2 regions of the Paenibacillus sp. FSL K6-1330 genome follow, and region 2 is predicted to be linked to the other one. Evidence: riboswitches for the same ligand, from Rfam matches in the RefSeq annotation. Region 2 holds a riboswitch; the other holds the start of a gene.
The links. Region 2 has a riboswitch for FMN ahead of ribD (bifunctional diaminohydroxyphosphoribosylaminopyrimidine deaminase/5-amino-6-(5-phosphoribosylamino)uracil reductase RibD). Riboswitches for the same ligand answer to the same signal wherever they lie in the genome.
Positions count from the first base shown of each region.

Region 1: another riboswitch for FMN. It lies ahead of NYE54_RS07300 (DMT family transporter); the one in region 2 lies ahead of ribD (bifunctional diaminohydroxyphosphoribosylaminopyrimidine deaminase/5-amino-6-(5-phosphoribosylamino)uracil reductase RibD).

Region 1 covers NZ_CP150269.1:1,686,586-1,692,669, reverse strand. Annotated here, with positions in the region: gene NYE54_RS07310 (hypothetical protein) at 1-177, opposite strand, end outside; gene NYE54_RS07305 (sigma-70 family RNA polymerase sigma factor) at 239-781, opposite strand; gene NYE54_RS07300 (DMT family transporter) at 988-1,968, opposite strand; FMN riboswitch at 2,104-2,271, opposite strand; gene NYE54_RS07295 (hypothetical protein) at 2,502-2,870, opposite strand; gene NYE54_RS07290 (choice-of-anchor I family protein) at 3,039-6,084, opposite strand, start outside.
Region 2 covers NZ_CP150269.1:2,725,025-2,731,108, forward strand. Annotated here, with positions in the region: gene NYE54_RS12305 (spore germination protein) at 1-899, shown strand, start outside; gene lysA (diaminopimelate decarboxylase) at 1,018-2,349, shown strand; gene NYE54_RS12315 (peptidylprolyl isomerase) at 2,560-2,991, shown strand; gene NYE54_RS12320 (acyl-CoA thioesterase) at 3,062-3,463, opposite strand; FMN riboswitch at 3,666-3,849, shown strand; gene ribD (bifunctional diaminohydroxyphosphoribosylaminopyrimidine deaminase/5-amino-6-(5-phosphoribosylamino)uracil reductase RibD) at 4,117-5,217, shown strand; gene ribE (riboflavin synthase) at 5,241-5,909, shown strand; gene NYE54_RS12335 (bifunctional 3,4-dihydroxy-2-butanone-4-phosphate synthase/GTP cyclohydrolase II) at 5,957-6,084, shown strand, end outside.

The DNA.
Region 1 (6,084 bases), 1.0 Mb from region 2:
GCTTTTAAACACCATCGTTTCCTCCTCTTGAATACGGTTCATCGCCCGGTTCTTAATCCGTTCCATACTGATCTGCTGCGTCAACTCGCGTTCCTCTTCCTCCGTAAGGAGGAGGTTGTCCAGCTCCTGATTGTCGATATTGGCCATGATATCTACAATTCGCCGCTTCACTTGCATCCATCCCCTTTCGCAATCGATTTGAAGCTTCACTCCTATAGACACGGTCTTTATAGAAATCCTACGGATTCTCGGTTTCATAATGTATGCGCAGTTTGTCCCTTGCCCGGCGGATCCGGGCGGTGACGGCTTTCTCCTGCATATTCAGCCGGCTTGCAATATCGCGGACTTTCTCTAAATAAAAGTACCTGCGGATGAATATTTCGCGATCCGGTTCGCCCATCCCCTGTACCATGCCGCTTATCGTTTCCTTCTCCTGCCGGAGAATAGCCAATGCCTCCGCTGAGGGGCAAGAAACGGCATCATCTTCCAACTCGGATTCAATGACCCGCTGTCTTTTTCGTAAAACATTCAAGGTATGATTACGCGCGGTGATGGCCAGATAAGGCTTGAGACTATCTCCGCGCAGCATGATTGTGGACCCGTCTGTCCACAGCTTGACCAGCACGTCACCGGTGATTTCCTCCACATCGTAGGAATTAAACCGTCCACCAGCCACCTTAGCGACCACCGCGGCTATGTAGCGTGAATAGCGGTCAACCAAAGTTTCAAAACATAACGGATCTTTCCTCGCAAGCCCATCCAGCAATGTCCGATCCTCCATGGACCCTCCCCCTTTTATAACCTTCTGTTTTGTTGAACCAAGCCATAGATCCGGTGTTACTATATAAGACACCTATAATTCCAAAAACCCTACACATCTTTCGAAAAAATGATCCCTTTGCAAGGGCGACAGGTCCATTGGACAGCTTTGTAACGACAAAAAAGCCGATCCATTTCGGACCGGCTTTTTTGCAAACTTTTATGAAATTATTGTAATTGTGGAGAAGCTTCGGATTGCTGTCTGGAAATGATAAACAGTACGATCCAGATCAGCAGGAATCCCAGAAGCTGAGGACCTGTCACGATCTGCTGGAATACGATCCAGTTGATGAGCACGCCCACCATAGGAAAACTCAATTCCGCAAGTGTTGCCACGGAGGCTTTGGTCGTGGTTAACCCTTTATAATAAACCAGCAAACTCAGGAGACCCGGCAGCAATGCCTGACCGATCAGGTTCAGCGATACCAAGGCAAAGGCCCCGGTATTCCAGGCCGGCATATTCCATGCTGCCCCCTCACTCCATGTAATGACGGTCAGGAGCGGCAGTGCCAGCACGAAACGCAGCGAGGTTACCGTCTCGTATTTCAGTTTGCCTACCATCAGGCGCCCCATGACCGTTGAACCGCCCCACAGGGCTGCCGCACCTAAGGACAAGAGGCTGCCAACTTGAATAAACTCGTTCCAATGGCCAATCGGAAGGGTTAGGCCAAAGGTCAGTAAATACGTGCCCGCCAAAGCGATAATGAGCAGTATCCCGAAATGGCGCGGAAGCTTCTCTTTCAGAAGTAAGCTGGCCAAAATGATGGCAAACAGCGGCTGAAGCTTCTGAAGCAGCAGGACGGCATTCAGATTGCCGCTCGACAGCCCCATCGTAAACAATACGGTAGCCAATGCCGAGCCGCCCCAGGATATAAACAGCAGCGCGCCGACATGATTCCAGCCAAGGCCTTTTAGTTCCTCGCGGTTCTTCCACAATACAGGGATTGCAATCAAGGATATAATGATGTGTTCAAGCAAAACGATCTGAGCCGAAGTCAGATTCTTGAGCAGAATGACCCGGAATAACGGGTCTACGCCCCACAGAGCGGCTCCCAAAACGACAAGCCAGAACCCTCCCTTAAAACGTCGACTTGCCTGTGCGTCGGAACCATAGGGTTTCATTTTAACCCCGGTATTAATATTACTCATCTTGCCCTCTCCTGTCTTGAATACGGAGGTCTTACTAGCAGAAAACCCCCGCCATCGACATGTGTCGACGCATACGGGGGCTGATCAAATAAGCCTGCGTCGAATGGAAAATTTCCCATCTACGGCAAACTCATCTTTGATCTTCTCCCATCCGGACTTTACCGTCGGCCTTGGAATTGCACCAAGTCAGTCGCTGCATTCATGTTCGTGCCAGAACGCAGCGAGTCGCGGGCTAAAGTTTCGTTCACGCCGGAACGAACCATCACCGCCGGTTAGGAATTTCACCTTACCCCGAAGATCCATATTCATGTTTTATTTTTGTCATGCATCCATACTAATTAACCGATAATCCCTATAAGCTTAGTTGATGAATTGAATTATAACATGAATCCTTTCATGTAAATACATCTATTTTCAAAATAAATGAAATTAGGCTTAAATACAATGAAAAATCTCACATTCAACCAAGACTTACTGAGAATTATACAGCAAGTATCGATTTGTTACCAGTATGATTTTTTGCCATTTCCCTTTTATGTTATATCGAATACCTTGAAGATGGACCGGGTACCGACTGCCCCAGCCTGAAGGCATAACAGATCAAGAGCTTCCTTGGCATTGAGGCTCATTCCGCCTGCTCGAGGCAACGACATCGATAGATCTGTTGAACTGGCGGCGGTTTCACTCTCGAACTGCTTCGTCTCGCTTAATAGCATTTTGCTCCCATCCGGCCGAACCATATACTGACGCAAATAGCCGCCTTCTCTAACGGTTACCATCTTTCCCTTGGCCTCTTCTTCCTTCTTGTTCTTCTGGAGCAGCTGTTCAAACCCTTCTTGGGCTGGTTCGGCTTTCTTCGATTTCACAGGACTCCAGTATGTATATGCTGACTCAACGCGCATGAACTCACATCCTTATCCAATTGTTATTTTAACGCTTACTTCAATTATCGGATGCCTGGACACTTCTCTTTAATCGCTCACAAATGACTTAGATATAAAAAACCGCCCGAAAGGTTTCTGATCAACCTTAAGGACGGTCTTATAATTTCTAATGTATTCCCGCTTCGCTTAGTTCATGAACTTCAATGCTGCCAAAGTCCGCTTCAGAACAAGTGCTGCTTGTGCACGGGTAACCAAATCGAGCGCTCCGAAATTACCCTGATTATCACCCTGCACGATGCCTTGCTCAGTAATACTGGCTACATGGGCAGCCGCCCAGACAGGGATGGATGCCTGATCTTTGAATTCATTACCAGCATTCGCGCCCTGGTTCGGCAGGCTTGTCGGACTTACCGCTTCCATAGCCCGGGTAATCATCACAGCCATTTCTGCCCGGGTCATGCCGGCATTTGGTGAGAAAACACCATCTGTGCCGCCTTCGATCAAGCCGTAACGCAACGCTGCGCCGATCTCGCCAGCATACGCGGAGGCATCCTGGACATCCTTGAATGCTCCGCTCTCGATAACTGGACTAAGTCCCATCGCACGGACCAGCATAGCCGTAAACTCTGCTCGCGTGATTACCTTGCCCGGTGCGTACGAGTTAGCGTTAACTCCGTTCACGAGAAGCTTGGAAGCCATAGATTCGATTTCCTCTTTCGCCCAGTGTCCGTTTAGATCCGCAAAGGTTTTCTTGTACTGCAGCAGTGCATAAATGCCGTTTCCGGCATGCTTCACTTCGATGGCCGGTTTACCGTTCCATGTCGTCGCTGCAGCCGGTACAAATCGGAAGGTTCCTGCATCGGCGTCATAGATTACAGCAGTGACCGAATTCGGAGCTGTTCCTGCCGGCAGCGGCAGGATGCGACTGACCACACGCTTCCCGAAATCCTTTACTTCTTTCTCTGCGCCCGGCACGCCAACCGCTACGCCAAACTGAAGTGCTCCATTCGCAGCCATCACGGCGCCCATGGAAGTTGCCTTGCTTGTCATAGCATCCACCACGCTGCTACCAACCGGGGTCATGGATATTTTCACTTGGATGCTGCCGGAGCCTTGTACAGACTTCAAAGCTTCATCCAAATGCAGAGCCGTTACCGGAAGACGGAACGCACCAAGTGCGGTCTCCAGCACCAGGGTCGTATTCGAATTCCGTTCCATGGCCTGCTTCAGACCAGCTGCCGAAAGAGATAGATCAGCGGCACGGTTCAACTCAGGGGCCCGAATAATGAGTTCCTGGTGCCCGTTCGCAGATAATCCGGCAACTGCCTTCTTCCACGCCTCTTCCTTCACCGTAATGTGGTCCACTGCTCCACCTGCAGCGCTTATATTCAGATCCTTACCTGTCATTACGCTGGGCAATGATGTATTTCCACCCGTGGAAGGAGGGTTAGGCTGCGTTGTCGGCGGTGTTACAGAACCGCCTCCCGAACCGCCTGATCCCGAACCTGATCCCGGAGAGGAGCCGTCACCTGGATTCACCGGTTTCTTCTGCTCGGTAATTCGTCCCTCGACCTTCGGCGAGACCTTTCCGCCAAGCTTGGTCACGTATTCCATGAAGATTTCATAATCCGGATAACCCAGATCCTCGTTATATTTCCCTTCGGCAATCGCTTCGGCAAAGGATTTATATCCGTCCCCGCCTTTGGCCACAAAACTGTTCGTTGCCATCCGGTACGTTTCGGTCAATACCAGGGGTTTATAGCTTCCGCCCTTCATAATCTGTACATCGTACACTTTATTTCCTGCCGGAGCGCTAGGATCCCATTTGAATTTCATCCCGGCGATTTGCGGGAATTTCCCCGGCAGATCGGCCAATTTCGCACCGCTAATTCCGTTTTCCAATCCGTCCTTCAGCTGCTGTCCTGTGACGTCCATGACAAACAGCGTGTTTCCGAAAGGCATCACCGTGCGCAGCTCGCCCATCGTGATTTCACCTTCATCAATAGCGGCGCGAATACCTCCTCCATTGGTGAGGGCAATATCGGCGTTCTTAAGCTCCTTGGCTTTTGCCAGCATGCCATCCGCAATTAGATTACCGAGATTCGTTTCCTTGGAGCGGACATTCTCGCGCTTACCGTCCAGCAGAACATCGGCTATACCGACTACCTGCTTCATGAGCTCTTCTAATTCGGCATTATAAGGGGCCAGCATATCCTTGGCCTGCTTGTCTTCTGCCACATTGCTATCCACCGGAATCAGTTTGCCGCCGAGCTCGCCTTCTCCGACGAGGACCTTGCCTTCCTTGTCAAATTGCAAGTCGACCCGGCCGAGGTATTTCCCCCATTCATTCGCTTGCACGATGACGGTTGGTGTACCGTGTTCATTGTCCGTCACCACTTCCGGTGCATTGAGCGTCGTGTGGGTATGGCCTCCAACAATGAGGTCGATGCCTTCAACCGCTTCGGCAAGCGCCTGATCTTTGGCGTAGCCCAGATGCGACAGACCGATGATGATGTTGAGTCCTTCCTGCTCCATCGCCTCCACCGTTGCACGAGCTGAGGTTACCGCCTCGTTGAATACCACATCTTTGCCCGGGCTGGACGTCTCGGCTGTATCTTCAGTGGTTAAGCCGAATACCCCGACCTTCTGGCCGTCAACTAGCAATGTCACATATGGATATACCCCGCTATTTGCCGTCGTCTTAGGCTGATCGGTATCGATCACCGCCGGCTTACGGATCAGGTGCGAAATGTTAGCATCCTGACTAAGATCCACATTCGCGCTGACGAGCGGGAATTGTGCCTTGCTTACGAAATCTGCTAGCGTCTTGGTGCCTTGATCGAATTCATGGTTACCGAACGTCATCGCGTCATAACCCATATAGTTCATGAAGGCCAGATCGGCCAATCCAAACCATTTGGTAAAATACAGATCGCCGGAGAATACATCCCCTGCATCCAGCAGCAGGCTGTTTCCGCCCTCGCTGCGGACCTGCTTAACCAGTGCAGCCCTTCTGGCCACTTCGGACAGATGCGCATGCGTATCGTTCGTATGCATAACCGTTAATTTCCATGGCTCTCCTTCCGGCGAACCATCCGTTACCTTAACCGGTACATCCGCTGATCCATAGCCGTCCTTGCTCAGAACGGTGATCACGGCTTCACCTACGGATACCGGTGCAACCAGACCGTTCGGATCTACGGTAACTACCGTTTCATCAGAGGAACTCCAG
Region 2 (6,084 bases):
CGATTCGCAGCAAAATCCAGGAAGTGGATTTAGAGGGGCTTCCTCTCGGTGATAAGCAGCTCGAAGAAGCAATTGTGAACAAAGGCTGGCACCCTTTTCCGCTGGTCAGATATTCGGAACGGCCGGATGTTGTATCCTCCCATCTGCTTGAAGGCCGAATTGTTATCATGGTAGATACTTCGCCGAGCGTAATGATCATGCCAACCACATTCCTGGATCTCTGCCAGCATGCCGAGGAGAATCGTCAGACCCCGTTTATGGGAACGTACCTGCGCTGGATACGTTTTATAGGCATTTTTGCATCCATGTTCCTGCTCCCGCTGTGGATGCTGCTGGTTGTCCATCCTGAACTGAAACCACCGGGACTTGATATCATCGGTCCGCATGAGAATTCTAAAATTCCGATTATCCTGCAGTTTCTGATTGTTGAATTCGGCGTGGATTTGCTCCGCTTGGCTGCCGTGCATACGCCGACACCGTTAGCGTCGGCGATGGGTTTGATCGCTGCGATTTTGATCGGCGATATTGCTGTTAAGACCGGATTGTTTGTTAACGAGGTCGTCCTGTATATGGCGGTGGCGTCCATTGGGATGTACGCGACCCCGAGTTATGAGCTGGGACTTGCCAACCGGATGGTCAGGCTGCTCCTTCTGCTTGCAACAGCCCTGTTCGCGGTCAAGGGCTTTGTCATCGGGACGACGCTTCTGATTCTGCTCCTGACGACCCACCGTTCCTACAACTCGTCTTACTTGTGGCCGTTTATACCATTTAGTGCAAAAGCGATGGGCGAAATTTTGTTCCGCAAACCGCTGCTTCTGTCAAGAAGACGCCCGGCTATCAACAAAACGCGTGACAACACCAAAATGGGCCCTGAAATGAATCCGAGAGGCGAGCATTAACAATAACACAAATGTTGTGTTGAAAAATCCATTTTGATTACCTTCCGTTGTCTGCTATACTGTGAACAATTATTCGATTACCCTAATTTTGAATCAATGGATCGGAGGAATTGTAAGCATGTTTTTACACGGTACTAGCAAGATTAACGATCAGGGGCATTTGGAAATCGGCGGGTGTGACACATCCGATTTAAAAGCTCAATATGGAACACCACTATATATTGTAGACGAGCAGTCGGTCCGTAATCGCTGCCGGGAATACATTGAGGCCTTCAAGGCGTCCGGTTTGAAGTTCCAAGTCGCGTATGCCAGTAAGGCGTTTTGCGTGATGGCTATGTGTCAATTGGCTGATCAGGAAGGGATGTCGCTTGACGTTGTTTCCGACGGAGAGCTGTACACCGCACTAGAGGCCGGGTTTCCGGCGGAACGGATTCATTTCCACGGAAATAATAAAACGCCGGATGAGATTGAGATGGCGCTGGATGCGGAAATCGGCTGTTTCGTTGTCGATAACGTAGTTGAACTGCATATGCTGCAAGCGATTGCTGCCGAGAAGAACCAGAAGGTCAACATTTTGCTTCGTGTGACACCGGGAGTTGAGGCACATACGCATGAGTATATCTCAACAGGCCAAACGGATTCGAAATTTGGCTTCGATATCGGCAACGGCTCAGCTTATGAAGCGGTGAAGCTTGCCGAGGCTCAAGCGAATATTCATTTGATGGGCATTCATTCCCATATCGGCTCCCAGATTTTTGAGGTAGAAGGGTTTCAGATGGCTGTTTCACGCGTTGCAGAATTTGCAGCCAAAGTCAAGGCGGGACTCGGCATTACGTTCGAGGTTGTAAATCTTGGCGGCGGATTTGGAATCCGATATGTGGACGGGGACACTCCGCTTCATGTATCCGACTACGTAAAAGCGATTACGGATGCGGTGAAGACCCACTTCGCCGGCATTGACAACACGCTCCCTGAAATATGGGTCGAACCAGGCCGGAGTATTGTTGGTGACGCAGGCACCACCCTCTACACAGTGGGCACAAGCAAGGATATTCCCGGGGTCCGTAAATACGTTGCCGTAGACGGCGGAATGACGGACAACCCGCGTCCGGCGCTGTACGAATCGAAATATGAAGCGCTGCTCGCGAACCGGGCGAATGAGAAGCCGGAAGAAACGGTATCCATTGCCGGCAAGTGCTGTGAGAGCGGAGACATGCTCATCTGGGATCTGGAGCTTCCGAAGGTGGCAACAGGCGATTTGCTGGCCGTATCCTGCACAGGCGCATACAACTATTCCATGGCTAGCAACTACAACCGGATCCGTAAACCTGCGGTTGTATTCGTGAAGGACGGACAGAGCAAGCTGGTGGTACGCCGCGAGTCGCTTGCGGACATCATCAGCCACGACGTAGTGCCGGCAAGTGTAACGAAAGAAACCGTAACGAGCTAAACGGATGTTTGTTTTACGGCTCTAATATCCTAGAGGGCCCGCCAATGCCACCGGCTGCGGTCAGGGCTCTTTGGCATGCCTTGGACTTGATATGGAATGTGCAAACGGGGACAAGATCATTTTGCTTCGAGGCTCAATTCATAGTAAACTATAGAATGCATTGTAAAAAAATCGATTGAAGCGTTCTAATAACGGAAGGAGATAACACATATGGCTAAAAAAGCGAAGATCACATTGGAGAACGGCAAAGAGGTAGTGCTGGATCTGTTTGAGAATGATGCACCGAACACGGTAGCTAATTTTGAGAAATTGGCAAACTCCGGGTTTTATAACGGTCTTGTATTCCACCGCGTAATCCCTGGGTTCGTGGCTCAAGGCGGTTGCCCACAGGGAACGGGAACAGGCGGTCCTGGCTATACAATCAACTGCGAGATCAACCCTAACAAGCATGAGCGTGGCAGCTTGGCCATGGCGCATGCTGGCCGCAACACGGGCGGAAGCCAGTTCTATGTATGCTACGAGCCGCAGCCGCATTTGGACGGACAACATACGGTGTTCGGTAAAGTCGTTGAGGGCATGGAGTACGTGGATGCATTCAAAGGCCGTGACAAAATGGAAAAAGTAGAAGTATACGAAGCATAAAAATAGCTTCTGTACAGGACAGGCTCACTCTTAAGGGTGAGCCTGTTTTTATTGTTATTCCGGGGAGGGATTACGCAGGGTCAGGAAATAATTCACGAAGCTCTTCCGGAACAGGCCGACTTTTACGAGTATGCACATCCATCGCCACACTGGTAACGGCGGCATCGGCGCAAAGCTCTTCCTGTTCGTTGTAAATCTTCTGAATCAGCACATAACTTGTACGACCCATAGAATGCGGTTCGGTCACGATGGTCAGCCGTTCGCCTTGGCCGCACTCCTTGCGGTAGTTGATGTTGATATTGACGGTAACGGTCTGGACGCCAAGCCGTTTCAGCATATCATATTGAAGACCTCCTGCTTCATACCATTCCTCACGGCCCCACTCCAGATATTCCAGGTATTTGGCGTTGTTTACATGTCCGTTCACGTCGATTTCCGTTGGACGGACGATAATGTCCAGCGAAGTTTTCATCGCAGCTCGCTCCTTTTTAACTGTATCTAGTTCCCGTGTTTATCCTACTAAACTGTTCTCTCTATGGGAAGTATTCTCCTTCTGCAGTCAATACACATATTGGCAAATAAAGTTATGAACTATAAAATAGTTAGTTGTTTTTTCTTGCAATTATTAAAAGGTGGTGATAAGATTCTTCATAAGATCAAACAATTTCATATGTTTTATCCTTCGGGGCAGGGTGAAATTCCCTACCGGCGGTGATGAACGCAGTGATTGAGCTTTTGAAAGCAGATGGCTGCGTCTTAGTCCGTGACCCGGATATGCGTGTGTTGTTACACACCGTATGCGGTGGACCTGGTGAAAATCCGGGACCGACAGTATAGTCTGGATGGGAGAAGGAGTGAGAGACACATAAGCAACATGTGTTATTTGTGTCTACGCACACAACGTGATATGCGTTATGTGCAGGTTTTCACATGCAATTCAAACCTGTGCTTGCGATGATTGGATGTCGCCGGTTACGGATTTGGGTCGTTTGTTATAGGCAAAACCTGCATTTATGACGGTTATTTAGTGTGTCAATGATTAACTTCCATCAAACCCTGTTAAGGATTCCCCGAATCTTTGGCAGGGCTTTTTTATGTGAACATTGGGAAAGGGGCATGTTTACCATGGATATCGTCAACGATGAATTCTATATGTCACTTGCGCTGGACCTAGCTGAACGTGCTCAGGGTCAAACCGGGATAAATCCGGTTGTCGGCTGTGTCGTTGTTAAGGATGGTGCGCTTGCAGGGGTGGGAACGCATTTGGAGCGCGGAACACCGCACGCTGAGGTTCATGCCCTAAATATGGCTGGCAGCAAAGCTGCGGGCAGTACGGTGTATGTGACACTGGAGCCCTGCAGTCACTATGGTACGACGCCGCCCTGCAGCGAGAGGCTGATTGCCGAGGGTGTTCAGCGAGTGGTTGTTGCTTGCGAGGACCCTAATCCTCTGGTTGCGGGCAAAGGGATTCAAATGCTGCGCGCAGCGGGAATCCGGGTTGAGACCGGTGTCCTTAAGGAACGTGCGCTTCGCTTGAACGAAACCTTCATTAAGTTCATTACGACGGGTCTGCCCTTCGTAACGTTAAAGACGGCCAGCACGCTGGACGGCAAAATCGCTTCGAAAACCGGCGATAGCAAGTGGATATCCAATGAAGAATCAAGAGAGCTTGTGCATACGCTGCGTCATCGCCATCAAGGCATCATGGTTGGCGTGTCAACAGTTATCGCGGATAATCCGAGCCTGACAACGAGACTTGGTGTGAAAGGTTTGCATCCGATTAGGATCATCGTGGATTCCAGCCTGCGAATCCCGCCCGACAGCCATGTCGTGACAGACGGATCGGCGCCAACGTGGATCTTGACGACGGAGAAGGCCGATGAGTCGAAGCGGATCGGGCTGGAAGAGCTGGGCGTTCAGGTCATCCCCTGCGGGCCAGGTCCACGTGTGGATCTGAAGGCTGGGCTGGCGAAGCTGGGACAGAAGGGGATTGCCTCCATTTTGCTGGAAGGTGGCGGTACTCTAAATGGCTCGATGCTGGAACAGAAGCTGGTGGATCGGCTCATCCAGTTTATCGCCCCTAAGATTATCGGAGGGTATGATGCACCTGGAAATTACATGTTCAGCGGGTATGAACAGATGGACCAAGCGATTATGCTGACAGGACTTGAGACGGAAAGACTGGGCGACAATATTTATGTCACCGGGATTCCGGTCTGGAAATAAGGAGAAAGAAAGGAGGGAAGCCTGTGTTTACTGGATTGGTTGAGGAGATCGGCGAAATGAGGCGTATCGGACGGAAAGGCGAAGCCATGCTGCTGAGCATTTCCGCTAGCCGGATCATGAATGATTTAAAGCTGGGGGACAGCGTATCCGTTAATGGCGTCTGCTTGACAGCCACAACGATTGACAAAGGAATATTTACGGTCGATGTGATGCCGGAAACCTACAGAAATACGAACCTTAAGGAACTGCAGCCAGGCGGAAAGGTGAATCTGGAACGGGCAATGGCGGCCGGAGGTCGATTTGGAGGCCATATCGTTCAGGGGCATGTGGATGGCGTCGGCGTCATTCGGAATGTGCAGGCAGATCAGAATGCCGTAGTATACGAGATTGCGCCCGCGAGTGGGGATGTATTCAAATATATCATTCCGAAGGGCTCCGTCACACTGGATGGAATCAGCTTGACCGTTGTCAAAACAACAGATTCCTCCTTTACGGTATCCATCATCCCCCACACGCTGGCGGAGACGGTGCTGGCATATAAAAAAGCAGGCGATACGATTAATATCGAATGCGACATTTTAGGAAAATATGTAGATCACCTGCTGCATTACGGCTCAGAGAGGGCCGGGAGCAGAGGCGGGACAAAACCGGGAATCAGCAGGGATTATCTTGCAGAGCATGGATTTGCCTAAGCCGAGTGCTTCACATAGAGTCTCCATGAGAAGAAGGAGGAGTAGCGATGGATGAGCGCTTTTCATTTCATACAATCGAAGAGGCGTTAACCGATTTGAAGGAAGGCAAGGTCGTCATTGTCGTAGACGATGAAGACCGTGAGAATGAGGGCGATTTTATCGCATTAGCTGATAT